4 regions of the Allocoprococcus similis genome follow, and region 4 is predicted to be linked to each of the others. Evidence: predicted binding sites of a transcription regulator. Region 4 holds the regulator's gene; each other region holds the start of a gene.
The links. The regulator Rex, encoded in region 4, represses fermentation and respiration genes when NADH is low (regulators of the CRP and FNR family bind a similar motif). The targets are predictions, from matches to a motif close to ATTGTTAANTANTTAACAAT.
Positions count from the first base shown of each region.

Region 1: a site for Rex is predicted at 1,930-1,949, ahead of ACYQ5K_RS06730 (trans-4-hydroxy-L-proline dehydratase activase). Genes of this name have one in related genera too.
Region 2: a site for Rex is predicted at 1,650-1,669, ahead of pckA (phosphoenolpyruvate carboxykinase (ATP)). Genes of this name have one in related genera too.
Region 3: a site for Rex is predicted at 2,536-2,555, ahead of ACYQ5K_RS02630 (acetyl-CoA C-acetyltransferase). Genes of this name have one in related genera too.

Region 1 covers NZ_BAAHSG010000011.1:126,433-130,571, forward strand. The annotation lists gene ACYQ5K_RS06720 (peptidylprolyl isomerase) at 1-731, shown strand, start outside; gene ACYQ5K_RS06725 (C39 family peptidase) at 958-1,797, shown strand; gene ACYQ5K_RS06730 (trans-4-hydroxy-L-proline dehydratase activase) at 2,027-2,935, shown strand; gene hypD (trans-4-hydroxy-L-proline dehydratase) at 2,940-4,139, shown strand, end outside.
Region 2 covers NZ_BAAHSG010000001.1:24,508-28,646, reverse strand. The annotation lists gene pckA (phosphoenolpyruvate carboxykinase (ATP)) at 1-1,489, opposite strand, end outside; gene ACYQ5K_RS00180 (HlyC/CorC family transporter) at 1,776-3,068, opposite strand; gene murB (UDP-N-acetylmuramate dehydrogenase) at 3,357-4,139, shown strand, end outside.
Region 3 covers NZ_BAAHSG010000006.1:27,795-31,933, forward strand. The annotation lists gene buk (butyrate kinase) at 353-1,423, opposite strand; gene ptb (phosphate butyryltransferase) at 1,437-2,348, opposite strand; gene ACYQ5K_RS02630 (acetyl-CoA C-acetyltransferase) at 2,691-3,872, shown strand; gene ACYQ5K_RS02635 (enoyl-CoA hydratase-related protein) at 3,901-4,139, shown strand, end outside.
Region 4 covers NZ_BAAHSG010000007.1:140,341-144,479, reverse strand. The annotation lists gene ACYQ5K_RS04470 (NAD(P)H-hydrate dehydratase) at 1-1,195, opposite strand, end outside; gene ACYQ5K_RS04465 (redox-sensing transcriptional repressor Rex) at 1,276-1,923, opposite strand; gene ACYQ5K_RS04460 (ABC-F family ATP-binding cassette domain-containing protein) at 2,082-3,989, shown strand; gene ACYQ5K_RS04455 (NADP-dependent isocitrate dehydrogenase) at 4,047-4,139, opposite strand, start outside.

The DNA of each region.
Region 1 (4,139 bases), on a different contig from region 4:
AAACAGTTGAAGCAGTAATCTGCGGACATGAAATTACATCAGCAGAGGTAGATGCATTTATCGCAAGCCTTCCGAGAGAACAGCAGGTATACGCATCCCATCCGGATTTCCGCAAACAGTGTGTTGATCAGCTGATCGCAGTTTATGCACTTGCAAAATATGGTGAAGAAGAAAAGTTAGACGAGACAGAAAAGTTTAAAGCAATTCTGGAAAATGCAAGAAAAGATATCCTTGCACAGATGGCGATCGGCAAGATCTTTGAGGAAATCACAATTTCAGCTGAAGAGATCAGAGAATATTTTGAAGCAAACAAAGCAAGATTTGCAAAAGGAGTATCTGTTCATGCAAAACATATTCTGGTTGATTCCGAAGACAAATGTAACGAACTACTTGAATCCATTGTAAGTGGTGGGAAAGCATTTGAGGATGTTGCAAAAGAATCTTCTACCTGCCCGTCAGGAGCAAACGGTGGAGACCTTGGCGAATTCGGAAAAGGACAGATGGTCAAAGAATTCGAAGATGCCGCATTTGCAGCAGAAATCGGACATGTGGTTGGACCGGTCAAGACACAGTTTGGATACCATCTGATCAAAGTGGAAGATAAGAAAGAAGCCGAAGATGCGAAGCTTGATGATGTAAAAGAGCAGATTAAGAGTGAGATCATGCAGAAAAAGCAGCAGGAGGCTTATACCGCGAAGGTGGAAGAACTGAAGAAGAAATATATGGCATAGTATTTGCCAGGATTTCATTCGATTGATAAAAAACAGCAGGACAGATTAATTTTTATCGGATCTGCACCCATTGCGCAGGCAATCCTTCTATCTGGAATCACTTGTGCTGCCAACTCTCATTTATGAAATATTTGTGAAAACTCCCCCGCAGATTTGACGAAACACGAAAAAAGTTGTAGTATATATGACGGAATTGTTACAGAAGTATTAAGAAACGGAGGTACGGATGCAGATTCGCAGTGCAGCAAAATGGATCGCAGCGGCAGCAGGGATATTGGTTGGCGCCGTTATCGTAGGATTTACATTAAAAGATACTACATATATAGAAGCAAAATTGGAACAGATCAAAGGAGCAAGACAGTCTGTTACAGCAGTGGAGAAAACGACAGCAAAGACGCAGAAGATAAAAAATGCGGAAATAGTGAAAGAGACACCCCTTCCAGAGAGTAGCTGTATTTCTGATTTTGCATTTACAGGACAGATGCCGGAGCTTCCTACCGGATGTGAGATCACATCTCTTACAATGGCTTTGAATTATTATGGATATTCTGCAGATAAGATGGCAATGGCACTCGAATATTTACCGACAGTTGGATGGACCAACACTTATTACGGAGACAATGAAACTTTATATGGAAATGATATTTACAATTATTTTATAGGAAATCCACAGTCTGAGACGGATGGATTAAGCTGCGGAGCGGGAGCAATCGTGACGGCAGCAGATGGCTATCTTGCAGATAATGGAAATGCAATGAAAGCAGAGGACGAGACAGGATCAGAGCCGGAACAGCTGTATCGTTTTGTAAGTGAAGGAACCCCCGTGGTTGTATGGGGAACAATTGGTATGGAAGAACGTCAGATAATGGAAAGCTGGAATACGGAAGATGGAAGAGAAGCCAGCTGGGCGATGAACGATCATTGTGTTGTACTGATTGGATACAGTGTAGACAGTGTGACTGTTGCAGACCCGATCGAAGGGATTGTGAGCTATGACAGAGCACAGTTTGAATCGGCTTTTTGTTCCAGAGGTAATCAGTGTGTGATTTTGAAGAATGTACAATAGAGAAGTGGGAGGTACTTTGCAGATAAAAACAGTCTGTGAAGTATCTCTTCTTTATATATGTGATGAGCTGAGTGCAGAGTTTCGTCTACTTAAGGAAAGAAGATCAGGATTGTAAAAATATTTGAGAAGAAGTTTGCCAAAGGATTGACAATTATTTGTTTTTTTGGTATCTTTAGACTATGGTACAAACGTTAGTCTAAAAAGAAAAATGACAAGAAGGAGAGCTACCATGAATTTAGTAACGAATATTCAGAAGTATTCGATCCATGACGGAGATGGAATCCGTACTACTGTATTTTTTAAAGGATGTCCATTAAAGTGCGAGTGGTGTCACAACCCTGAGACACAGCGTTTTGAGAGAGAACTTCAGTGTGATAAAGAAAAGTGCGTCGGATGTGGAACCTGTGCGAAGGTCTGTCCGAACGATGCCATCACTATGGTAGATGGAAAGCCGGAGCTTGACAAAGAGAAATGTCAGCTTTGCGGAAAATGTGATAATTTCTGTCCGCAAGGCATTCGGGAGATCGTAGGGCAGGAGTATCCGGTAAAGGAACTGGTTAAAGAGCTGATGAAAGACCGGATGTTTTATGAACAGTCCGGCGGTGGAGTCACACTTTCCGGCGGGGAAGTGATGGCGATGTCAACGGATTATATTTTACAGATCGCGAAAGCACTTAAAAAAGAAGAAATTTCGCTTACCATTGACACCTGCGGATATGTTTCGTATGATAAATTTGAAGCAATTTTACCGTATGTAGATACGTTTTTATATGACGTAAAAGTGATGGATCCGGAATTACATAAAAAGTATATCGGAGTTGACAATAAGCTGATTCTGGATAACCTGGTGAAGCTTTCGGATGCAGGGGCAAGGATTTACGTCCGAATCCCGACAATCAAAGAAGTGAACGGCAATGTGCAGAACATGGAAGATACCATTCATTTTCTGAAGAAACACGGCATTCATCCGGCACAGGTCAATCTGCTGCCTTACCATAATACAGGAAGCAGTAAATATCCGAAGCTGGGTATGGAATACAAGGGAACTGATTTACATGCACCGGAAAAAGAAGAGATGGAAAGTTTTATAAAGCTTTTTCAGGATGCAGGGTATACCAACACAAAAATAGGAGGATAAGAAAATGGCAAGAGGCATGAATGAAAGAATTCAGAAGCTGAGAGAATTGAGTGTTACAACACCGGTTCACATTGATCTCGAAAGAGCAAGAATCGAGACAGATTTTTACAGAAAAAATGATGGAAAATATTCGATTCCGGTTATGAGAGCCATGGTATTAAAAGAATATTTTTCAAAGAAGACACTTTATCTGGGAGACGGTGAGCTGATCGTTGGTGAAAAAGGAAAAGATCCACAGGCTTCTCCTACATTCCCGGAACTTTGCTGCCACAGCAAAGAAGATATGGTAGTTATGAGTGAACGTGACCTCGTATCTTTCCATACAACAGAAGAAGATCGTGAGATCCAGGAGAAGGAAATCATTCCTTACTGGTCAGGACGAAGCATGAGAGAGAAGATCCTTGCAGCTATGACTCCGGAATGGAATGACTGCTATTCAGCAGGTATGTTCACAGAGTTTATGGAGCAGAGAGGACCTGGACATACATGCGGTGGTGAACAGAACTTTAAAGTCGGATATCAGGAGTACAAAGAAAAAATCAAAAAGACTATGGATGCGCTGGATTTCATGAATGATCCGGAAGCTACCGATAAAATGGAAGAACTCAAAGCGATGGATATTGCATGTGATGCAGTAATCATCCTTGGTGAGAGATATCACAAACTGGCTCTTGAAATGGCAGAAAAAGAAGCAGATCCTACTCGTAAGAAAGAATTAGAGCAGATTGCAGCCAACCTGGAAGTTGTACCGGCTCACAAACCGCAGACCTTCTGGCAGGCAATCCAGTTATACTGGTTTACACATCTTGCGGTTACAACAGAACTGAACCCATGGGATGCATTCAGTCCGGGACGTCTGGATCAGCATCTGATTTCTTATTATGAAGCAGATACAGAAGCAGGAATCCTTGATGACGAGAAAGCAAAAGAACTGCTTGAATGCTTATGGATCAAATTCTACAACCAACCGGCACCGGTTAAGGTTGGTATTACCTTAAAAGAAAGTGCTACTTATGTAGACTTTGCGAATATCAATACAGGTGGAGTTACACCAGATGGTAAAGACGGTGTAAATGCAGTCAGCTACCTGATCCTTGACTGTATGGATGAGATGAAGCTTGTACAGCCGAACTCTAATGTAACTATCAGCAAGAAAACACCGGCACGTTTCCTTAAGAGAGCATGCGAGATCTCAAGAAAAGGA
Region 2 (4,139 bases), on a different contig from region 4:
CATCAGCATATGTGTCACGAGGATCAAGGATTCCTGAATCAACTCCCGGAAGTTCTGTAGGTACTTCAAAGTTGAAGAAAGGAATCTTCTTGGTCGGTGCATTTAAGATGTCCCCGTTCAGGATAGCATCAATGATACCACGGGTATCTTTGATAGAGATACGTTTTCCGGTTCCGTTCCATCCTGTGTTAACGAGGTAAGCTTTTGCTCCGCTCTTTTCCATCTTCTTAACAAGTTCTTCTGCGTATTTTGTCGGATGCAGTTCAAGGAATGCCTGTCCGAAGCAAGCAGAGAATGTTGGTGTAGGTTCTGTGATTCCACGTTCTGTACCGGCAAGTTTAGCTGTGAATCCAGACAGGAAGTAGTACTGTGTCTGTTCCGGAGTCAGTACAGATACCGGCGGAAGTACTCCGAAAGCGTCTGCAGACAGGAAGATTACATTCTTAGCTGCCGGTGCAGAAGAAACCGGACGTACAATATTTTCAATGTGGTTAATCGGATAAGATACACGTGTATTTTCTGTTACACTCTTATCAGCAAAATCAATTTTTCCTTCAGCATCGAGAGTTACGTTCTCAAGAAGAGCGTCACGTCTGATTGCGTTGTAGATATCTGGTTCAGATTCTTTGTCAAGGTTGATAACTTTAGCGTAGCATCCACCTTCAAAGTTGAATACTCCGTTGTCATCCCAGCCGTGTTCGTCATCACCGATCAGGAGACGCTTAGGATCTGTAGAAAGTGTTGTCTTACCTGTTCCTGAAAGTCCGAAGAAGATTGCTGTATTTTCACCATTCAGATCTGTGTTTGCTGAGCAGTGCATAGCGGCAATCCCCTTAAGTGGGAGGTAGTAGTTCATCATAGAGAACATACCTTTCTTCATTTCTCCGCCGTACCATGTATTAACGATAACCTGTTCTTTACTTGTGATGTTGAATAAAACAGCTGTCTCAGAGTTAAGTCCAAGTTCTTTGTAGTTTTCAACTTTTGCTTTTGAAGCATTGTATACTACGAAGTCTGGTTCGAAGTTCTCAAGTTCTTCAGCTGTTGGTTTGATGAACATGTTTGTTACGAAATGAGCCTGCCAGGCAACTTCAACGATGAAACGGATTGCCATACGTGTATCTTTGTTGGCGCCGCAGAATGCATCTACAACATAAAGTTTCTTGTTAGAAAGTTCTTTCTTGGCGATCTCCTTTACAGCTTCCCATGCTTCCTGTGAAGCCGGATGGTTGTCATTCTTATATTCGTCTGAAGTCCACCATACAGTGTCTTTAGAGTTTTCATCAACTACGATGAATTTGTCTTTAGGGGAACGTCCGGTGTATACACCTGTCATTACGTTCACAGCACCAAGTTCGCTGACCTGACCTTTTTCAAATCCCTCAAGACCTGCTTTTGTTTCTTCTTCAAACAATAATTCGTAAGAAGGGTTGTGCACGATTTCTGTTGTTCCAGTAATACCATACTTGCTTAAATTGATTTCTGCCATTGCAATTAACCTCTTTCTCCTAATTCTAGTTAAATGGTTAAATGATAAAAGCTGTGAGCGCAGATTTTATCATCTGATGAAGTAAAATTCTTCACCCATTTACCATAATTATACATAATTACGCAATAAAATCAATAAAAAACCAATATTTCTTGAAAAAATTGTTTAAAAAATAACGAAATCCGAAAAAGAAAAAGGCAGCCCACTTTGGACTGCCCTGAAATTGTTGTATATCCTGCAAAATATAAAGAAAAAATCTGTCAGGATTTCTTCCCGGGAGGTCTGCTTAGTCGTCATTTTCCAACGAGTCAGACGTATGTTCGCGGTAATTCTCCGGAAGATACAGATGAACTGTCTCAATCCGGTTTTTGTCGAGCTTTTCTACGACCATACGGATTCCGTCTTCGGTGGAAACGGAGTCACCGGCTTTTGGAAGACGGTCCAGCTTTTCGATGATAAAGCCTCCGAGAGAATCATAATCTTCCGATTCCAGATTCAGATCCAGGGAATCATTGAGATCGTCAAGATTGGTAGAACCTTCAATAATATATTCGTGTTCGCCTACCGCTTTGATATTTTCTTCTTCATTCTCATCATATTCATCGTGGATCTCGCCAACAATCTCTTCAAGAATATCTTCCAGGGTGATCAGACCGGATGTTTCACCGTATTCATCCAGGACAATTGCGATATTGAACGAGGCCTGACGCATTTCAACAAGAAGCTCGGAAATGCTCTTGTATTCATAAGTGAAGTAGGCTTCACGGAGAATGTCTTTAATCTGGAACTCACTTTTCTTACTGTCATAAAGAAGAAGATCTTTCATATTAATCGTTCCGACAACATTATCCTTTGTTTCCTGGTAAACCGGAAGACGGGTGAATTTGTCTTCCCGGAACAGGTCGATCAGTTCGTCGTAACTGCTGTCAATATCAGCAAAAGTTACGTTGACACGGGGAACCATGACGTCCTTGGCAATGGCATCACCGAGATCAAACACATTGTAGATCATCTCTTTTTCATCTGATTCGATCACGCCGTCCTGATGGCTGACATTTACCACACTTCGGAGTTCAGCTTCGGTCATGGTATTGTCTTTGGCATTCGGATCAATGCGGAGAAGCATCAGAAGACCGGTGGAGAGGCCGTTTACAATGAAGATAAACGGAGTCATGATCTTCATGAAAATATTGATAGCCGGTGCGTAAAAGAGAGCCATCTTCTCGGCGTGAATGGTAGCCATCGTCTTCGGGGTAATCTCCCCGAAAAGGATAATGAGAAGGGTCATGAGACCACTTGCAATTGCAACGGCAGTTCCGCCGAGGCGGTATGCGATTGTGGTGGCAAGGGATGCCACGGCAGTATTCACAATGTTGTTGCCGATGAGAATCGCGCTAAGCATTTTGCCTGAATTCTCAGTTACGGCAAGTACGGCGCTGGCACGCTTGTTACCCTCGTCTGCAAGGGCACGCATCCGGATTTTATTGTAGGTTGTAAGTGCTGTCTCAGCGGACGAAAATATGCCGGATAAGAGCAGCAGGACTAGCAAAATAAGTATTTGCGAGACACTCGAGTCCACAGTTAAAAATCACTCCTTTTTGAAAATAATGATAAAATTTCTATGTTATGCCCTACTATATCGCATTTCTCTTAATTTTGCAAGAGCGCGTTGAACTTGCATATTTTTTGGTGTATTATATGATGTAAGTGTCAAAATTTACTTTTGACACTTACATCATTAGAGGATGATATTAAAACGTGCTTTGGCACGTAGTAACTTCTATTTGGCGGGAGGGCCAATGGCAATTTCCTGTTAAATAAAAAAAGAAGAATGGCATAGAATATTTATAGATACTAGGAGAAGAAAATGGAACAGAATTTTGAGACATGTTTGTATAATGTGATCGATGCATCCAAAGTACAGAAGGATGAACCGATGAAGAAGCATACAACCTTCCGGATCGGTGGTCCGGCAGATTATTTTATCATGCCATCGAATGAAAAGGAACTGACAGCGGCAGTCCGGGTATGCCGGGAATTTTCGATACCTATATATATAGTAGGAAATGGAAGCAACCTTCTGGTTGGAGACAAAGGCTTCAGAGGAGCGATCATCCAGCTTTATAAGAGTATGGGAACATTTCAGGTAGAAGGAAATCAGATCACGGCGCAGGCAGGATGTTCGCTTGCGCAGATTGCAAATGCAGCACTTGATGCAGCACTGACCGGATTTGAGTTCGCAGCAGGTATTCCGGGAACGCTTGGCGGAGCGGTTGTGATGAACGCCGGCGCGTATGGCGGAGAGATGAAGGATGTACTGACAAGTGTCAGGGTTATGACAGAAGAGGGCGAGATCATGGAGCTTCCGGCAGAAGAACTGGGACTCGGATACCGTACAAGCATTATCCCGGAGAAAAGATATATCGTTTTGGGTGCCGTGATTTCGCTTACAGAAGGCAAAAAAGAAGAAATAAAAGCGCAGATGGATGATCTCCGTCAGAAGCGGGTATCGAAGCAGCCACTGGAGTATCCGAGTGCAGGCAGCACATTTAAGCGTCCGGAAGGATATTTTGCAGGAAAACTGATCCAGGACAGTGGACTGAAAGGATTTACAATAGGTGGAGCACAGGTTTCTGAAAAGCACAGTGGA
Region 3 (4,139 bases), on a different contig from region 4:
AGAAAAAAGAGTGGATACCTTTTTTGGGGTATCCGCTCTTTTTTTTGAATGATTTAGGTTGTGTTGACAAATTCGGCAAAAGATAATGCGTCTATTCTAGTTGTGCAAACCATTCCGATGAACCTCCTAAAGCGAAAATCGTGTTCAGCAGAGGCTTCCACGATTTTTGAGTTTCATCTCCATTGCACAAAAGACGAATAGACGCATTATCTTTTGCCGAATTTGTCCCTCGAAGTTATTGACATTATTAAATAAAAGCGTAGTAACTAAAAAAGTCTGGCGAGGTGTGCCAGACTTTTTTCTACGATGAGATATATGTGGTTTGTATGTTTTAGGGCTTTGGATAATTCTTTTAATATTCCAGAGCTTTTTCTTCGCCGTTTAATACGCGGATTGCGCCCTGTGCGAGGGCGAGGAGTTCGTCTTCGCCTGGGTAGACGGTGATCGGAGCGATGAATCCGACTTTTTCTTTGATCTCGGATGTTACGTAATCGCTGTATGCGATACCGCCTGTGAGAAGGATCTGGTCTACTTTACCGTTTAGGACAGCGGCCATTGCGCCGACTTCTTTTGCAACCTGGTAGGTAAATGCGTGGAATACACCGGCTGCTTCTTCGTCACCCTTTTCGAAGGCACGTTCTGCAACATCACGCATGTTGTTGGTTCCGAGATATCCGTTGAGACCGCCCTTTCCATTGATCTTTTTATATACTTCAGCCTGTGTGTACTGACCGGAAAAACACATTTTTACGAGCGCGCCTGCCGGTACACCGCCGGAACGTTCTGGTGAGAAAGGTCCGTCTCCGTCGAGAGTATTGTTAACGTCGACAACTTTACCATTTTTATGAGCACCGACGGATACACCGCCGCCCATATGTACAACGACCAGGTTCAGGGAATCATAAGATACACCCTGTTCTTTAGCGTAGCGTTTGGCAACTGCTTTCTGGTTCAGTGCGTGGAAGATACTGATACGCGGAAGTTCCGGGATTCCGGAATATCTTGCAACAGGTTCCATCTCATCGACAACAACCGGGTCAACAATGTAAGAAGGAACTCCGATCTCATCACCGATTTCGCGGGCAAGGATGCCACCGAGGTTCGATGCATGCTGTCCCTGCACACCTGCTTTTAAGTCAGCAAGAAGTGCGTCAGATACCGGATAGGTTCCACCTGGGATCGGTTTTAAAAGTCCGCCTCGTCCGACAACAACATTCAGGGATTTGATGTCGAAGCTGTTTTTTGCGAGAATATCTACGATCAGTTCTTTACGGAAATCTTTCTGGTCAACGATGGTTGCATATTTGGCAATCTCTTCGGTGGAATGACGGAGTGTTTCTTCGAATAACAAAGTTTCGTCTTCGTACACACCAATCTTGGTAGAAGTAGATCCCGGGTTGATTACTAAAATTTTATAGCTCATGAAAAGATCCTCCTTAGTCTGTGATCGATCCTGCGATTACGGTTGCAAGAGCGATAGAATTCAGTTTTGTCTGGAAATCATCAGAACGTGATGTAAGTACAACCGGAGCGCTTGTTCCGACAAGTACGTTACCGATCTTGACCTTTGCAGTGCGGACAAGAATCTTATATGTGATATTTCCTGCATCGATATTCGGGAAGAGGAGAATATCAGCATGTCCGGCCACTGGATTTGTCACACCTTTGTGAACAGCTGCCTCAGGATCGATCGCAAGGTCCATGGAAAGTGGTCCGTAGATCTGGCATCCTTTGAAATCACCACCCTCGTACATCTTGGTGAGATTATCAGCATCGACTGTCGGCTGCATCTTTGGATTCACTGTCTCAACTGCACACAGAGGAGCAACCTTCGGGCACTCGATGCCACATGCATGAGCGACTTCTACTGCATTGTTGATGATATTGACTTTATCTGCAAGGGTTGGATATGTATTGAAAGCTACGTCTGTGAAGAACAGAAGACGGTCAATGCCTTCAATCTCAAATACACATACATGGGAAAGCATCTTTCCGGTACGAAGTCCGACTTCTTTATTCAATACGCTCTTTAAGAATGTCTTTGTTTCAAGCAGTCCTTTTAAAAGAATATCAGCTTCACCATTATGTACAAGCTCAACAGCCTTTAATGCAGCTGCTTCGGTATCCGGCTCATTGATGATCTCGAAATCTGTCAGATCCATGTCGATAGAAGCGGCGATCTCGCGGATCTTGGCTTCATCACCGACAAGGATGGCTGTTGCGATGTTCTGCTCTTTTGCAGCTTTGACAGCCTGCAGTACCGGCTCATCCTGTGCGTTGGAAACAGAGACTTTCTTTAAGGTTTTTTGATTTGCTTTTGAGATTAATTCTTCAAAACTTTTGCTCATTTTCACACCTTCTCATTCAAAATTTAATAATAGTATTCTGGTTGAATATTTTTTAACAATCTTAAGTGTAGCACCATATCTGGGAAAGGTCAATATAAAAGTGGTATGTAGGAAATGACGAATAATGTAGATACATTGTAAAAAGTGTTGGTGAAAATGTTAAAAGAAAATTAAATGATAAAAAATGATTGATAAATATTTGACAGAACGGGAAATGGGTAGTATATTAAAAAAAGAGGACAAAAAAGTCCCTTGCGAAAATCTTAAAAACGGAAAGTAAAACAGTACATATTTAAATAAGAAGTGATACTTACCATTAAGATGTAAAAGGAGGAAAAAGTGATGGCAAAGAAAATCGTGTTAGCAGGTGCGTGTCGTACAGCAATCGGAAGCATGGGAGGAGCTCTTTCAACAACTCCGGCTCCGGAATTAGGATCTATTGTTATTAAAGAAGCATTAAAAAGAGCAGGTGTTGCTCCGGAACAGGTAGATCATGTATACATGGGTTGTGTAATCCAGGCAGGTCTTGGTCAGAATGTTGCACGTCAGGCTTCCCTGAAAGCAGGACTTCCGGTTGAGACTCCGGCAGTTACAGTCAATGTAGTTTGCGGATCCGGTCTTAACTGTGTGAACATGGCAGCACAGATGATCCAGGCAGGAGATGCTGATATTGTAGTTGCAGGTGGTATGGAAAATATGTCTATGGCTCCATATGCACTGAAAAATGCACGTTATGGATACAGAATGGGAAATGCACCGATGGTTGATACCATGGTAAATGACGCACTGTGGGATGCATTTAATGACTATCACATGGGAATTACTGCTGAGAATGTAGCAGAGCAGTGGGGACTTACAAGAGAACAGCTCGATGAATTTGCAGCAACAAGCCAGCAGAAGGCATGCGCAGCAATTGAAGCAGGAAAATTCAAAGATGAGATCGTTCCTGTAGAAGTGAAGAAGAAAAAAGAAACCATCGTAGTTGATACAGATGAAGGACCGCGTCCGGGAACAACAGCAGAAGGAATCGCAAGACTTCGTCCGGCATTCAAAAAAGATGGTATCGTAACAGCAGCAAATGCTTCAAGTATCAATGACGGAGCAGCAGCAATCGTTGTTATGAGTGAAGAAAAAGCAAAAGAACTTGGTGTTACACCAATGGCAACATGGGTAGCCGGAGCACTCGGCGGAGTAGATCCTTCTATCATGGGTGTCGGACCGGTAGCAGCTACAAATAAAGTAATGGCTAAGACAGGACTTTCTGTAGACGACATGGATCTGATCGAAGCAAACGAAGCTTTCGCAGCACAGTCACTTGCAGTAGCACATGATCTGAAATTCGACATGGATAAAGTAAATGTAAACGGTGGAGCGATTGCTCTCGGACATCCGGTAGGAGCTTCAGGATGCCGTATCCTTGTTACACTTCTTCATGAGATGCAGAAACGTGATGCAAAGAAAGGTCTTGCAACACTTTGTATCGGTGGCGGAATGGGATGTGCTACAATCGTAGAACGTGATTAATAAACCAGATCAAAAGGAGATGTTGATGATGGAATTTATTACATATGAAGTAGAAGGACAGGTTGGAATTATTACGATCAATCGTCCAAAGGCTCTGAACGCACTGAACAGTGCAGTTCTTGATGAACTTGATGCAACAATCAATGGTGTTGATCTTGACGCAGTCAGATGCCTGATCCTTACAGGAGCAGGAGAAAAATCTTTTGTAGCCGGTGCAGATATCGCTGAGATGAGTACTCTTACAAAAGAAGAGGGAGAAGCTTTTGG
Region 4 (4,139 bases):
ATAGCTCTCTTCTGTTGTCTTTTAATTCCTGTACGCTGTATCCGGTCAGTCTGGACATTTCTTTCATGTGCGGAGTAAGTACATATCCGGAAGGATTCATCCGAATCTGTCCGATCCCCCACTCACCGGTCTTTGCCAGAAGGTTCAGTCCGTCCGCATCAATAACAGCCGGTTTTTTATTATTCTCAAGCACCTTTTTCAGTAATTTCTCCGAATGCGGTCCCATGCCGAGTCCGCAGCCAATACAGAGCACATCCGCCCATTCCAGCAAATCCGGAAGTTCTTCAAAGGATTCTGTCTCATCCAGAGAATAGGTCGTCATTACCGCCTCCGGTAAAAGTTCCTGTAAGATTGCCCGGTTGCTTTCCTCCGTATAAATCCGGACAAGCCCGGCTCCCGAAAGATATGCTGCCCTGGCACTTAAATATGCTGCACCGGACATTCCTTTGCTTCCGGTAATCATCAGAACCTTTCCATAAGTCCCTTTATTAGAATCCGGTTTCCTTTGCGGCAGCATTGCCGGCACATCGGATTTTTCAAGTGCCATGCAGATTTCTTCTTCCGCAAAAAACTCCGGCCTGGTAATTCCGATCGGAGCTGTAACAAGCTTTCCTGCATACTCACATCCCGGATACAGGATCTGTCCCATCTTCTGAAACGCAAAGGTCACTGTAAGATCTGCTTTAAATGCAGTTCCAAGCACTTTCCCATCATCCGAACGGATCCCTGAAGGAGTGTCAACTGCCACCTTACAGGCAGTCATCCGGTTCATCTGATCGATCACCTCTGCATACCTGCCTTTTATTTCACGTGACAGACCAATACCGAATACGGCATCTATAATAACACTATATTCTTTCTGTGGCAAACTGTTTCCTACAGATATTCCCAGATTTTCCAGAATTTTCATCTGGATTTTTGTTTCTTCACTACGATGGTCATAATTTCCGACCAATACTACATCCGGATGATATCCTTCTTCTACGAGCATCCTTGCAATTGCGAATCCGTCACCACCGTTGTTGCCACTTCCACACACAACCAGTGCTTTCGACAAGTCTATGCCTTCTGCTTTCATCGCAGCCACACACTGAAGTGCCGCCCGTTCCATCAGGACAAGGGACGGGACCTGCATCTTCTGTATCATTCTCTGATCCGATCTTCTCATCTGATCTGCTGTCAGTATTTCTTTCATATCCGGTCTCCCATACATTTAATTTTCAAAAAGGTGCAGGAAAAAACTTTCCTGCACCTCTGCCTTCTGGTATGCTTTGACTACTTTCCTTCATGTTCTTCATTGTATCTGGTGATGTTATAAGATAATCTCATCAGACTTTCAGACAAATGAACATTCTCCACAATAATATTATCCGGCAGATTCAGATCTGTATGCGCAAAATTCCAGATAGCCTTGACTCCATTATCTACCAGGAGATTGGCAACCTCTACTGCTTTTGCCTTCGGAATCGTGAGAACCCCGATCTCAATATCGTTTTCTTTCACAAAATCCTTCAATTCATCCATCATACGGATCTCAACTCCACGGATCGTCAATCCGGCAAGCCTTGGGTTTACGTCAAACAGCCCTTTTAAAACAAATCCCCGATTTTCAAATGCTGCATAGTTCGCCAATGCCTGTCCAAGATTTCCTGCTCCAATGATAACGAATTTATGTTTCTCGTTCAGTCCAAGGATCTTACCTATCTCTGTATAAAGATACTTTACATTATAGCCATATCCCTGCTGTCCAAATCCACCGAAATTATTCAGATCCTGCCGGATCTGTGAAGCAGTCACTTTCATTCTTTTACTTAATTCATTGGATGATATCCGTTCGACTCCGCTCTCCAGTAGTTCCCCTAAATAACGATAATACCGCGGAAGTCTCCTTATTACTGCCTGAGATATTTCTCTTGATGCCACTTTCACTTCCACCTTCCTATTTTTTGACTCATTATTTTTAATTATATAAGAATCCAACGAAAAAGTCAAATTTTATAGTTGTTTTTTGTCGTATTTCAGCTATAATTATGTTACTGTGAGCAGTAACATAATTGCCACTTTAACAGGAGGATATAAAAATGATACTGGCATGTCATAATCTGTCAAAAAGTTTTGGGGATCAGGTCATCGTAAAAGACGGTTCCTTTCATATAGAAAACCATGAAAAAGCTGCCCTAGTAGGTCTTAACGGAGCCGGCAAATCCACGATCCTCAAGATGATCGTAGGACAACTTTCTCCCGATGCAGGGACGGTTGTTCTTACCAAAGGCAAAACTCTCGGCTACCTTGCACAGCATCAGGAGATGGAAAGCGGCAATACCATTTACGAAGAAGTCCGCACGGCAAAAGCTGAAATCATTGAGATGGAAAAGCAGATACGTACAATCGAGATGGAGCTTCCGTCTCTTTCCGGAGATGCTCTTGAAGCACGTCTTTCCACTTATCAGAGACTGACTTCTGCATTTGAGCACGCAGACGGTTACGCCTATAAAAGTGAGCTTACCGGCGTTCTAAAAGGTCTCGGATTTACAGAAGAAGAATTTACCAAACCCGTAGATTCTTTATCCGGTGGTCAGAAGACCCGTGTATCTCTTGGCAAACTCCTTCTTACCAAGCCTGACGTCCTGCTTCTGGATGAGCCAACCAACCACCTGGATATGAACTCCATCGCATGGCTGGAAACCTATCTTCTGAATTATCCGGGTGCTGTTCTTATCGTATCCCACGACCGCTATTTCCTAAACCGTGTAGTTACAAAGGTGATTGAAGTCGAGCAGGGACAGCTTCATACTTATATGGGCAATTATTCTGATTTTGCTGTCAAAAAAGAACAGCTCAGGGAAGCCAAATTAAAAGAATACTTGAATCAGCAGCGTGAGATCAAACATCAGGAAGCCGTAATCGAAAAGCTCCGTTCATTTAACCGTGAGAAATCCATCAAGCGTGCCGAAAGCCGGGAAAAAATGCTGGATAAGATGACGCTTGTAGACAAACCGATGGAGATCAACACCGACATCCATCTGAAGCTGGAACCTTCACGTGTCAGTGGCAATGATGTACTTTCTGTCAAAGGATTAAGCAAAGCCTTTCCGCCACAGACACTTTTCACAGATATCAGTTTCGAGATCAAGCGTGGGGAACATGTAGCCATTATTGGCGACAACGGAACCGGAAAAACTACGCTTCTCAAGATTCTGAACAATGTGATCCGGGCAGACAGCGGTTCCTTTACACTGGGTGCCAATGTGGAGATTGGTTACTACGATCAGGAACACCACGTCCTTCATATGGATAAGACAATCTTTGAAGAAATTTCCGATGATTATCCGATGCTTACCAACACACAGATCCGGAACATGCTTGCGGCTTTTCTTTTTACCGGAGATGATGTTTTCAAGCTGATCGGCGATTTAAGTGGTGGTGAAAGGGGACGTGTATCTCTGGCAAAGCTGATGCTCTCCAATGCGAATTTCCTGATCCTCGATGAGCCGACCAACCATTTGGACATCACTTCCAAGGAAATTCTCGAGCGGGCTCTGAATGATTATACCGGTACGGTACTTTATGTGTCACATGACCGTTATTTCATCAACCAGACCGCCACCCGCATTCTGGAACTGACCGGCAATACCTTTGTCAATTATATCGGCAACTATGATTATTATCTGGAGAAAAAAGATCTTCTGACCCCGGCTGTTTCCACAACTGCTTCTGAAGACGCACCGACGCAGGTTTCCGAATCCAAACTGAGCTGGCAGGAGCAGAAAGAAGAACAGGCACGTCTCCGCAAAAGACAGAACGACCTGAAGAAAACAGAAGAACGTATCGGTGTTCTTGAGACGCGCAATGGCGAAATCGATGAACTGATGATGCTGGAAGAAGTCTATACGAATTCTGTCAAATGCCAGGAACTGGCAAAAGAAAAAACAGCGAACGAATCAGAGCTCGAAGAACTCTATGAAAAATGGGAAGAACTGGCTGAATAAGCCGGTCCTTCCCATTTTTCTGTCAGGGATACGCCCTTCATGCATTCCCTGCTCTTTTTATAATCTTTCTGCAATCGCTTTGATAAATCCTTCACTGTTCAGTACATGCACCTCCGGAAGAGTTGTGATCATTGCCAGATCCTTTGTCAT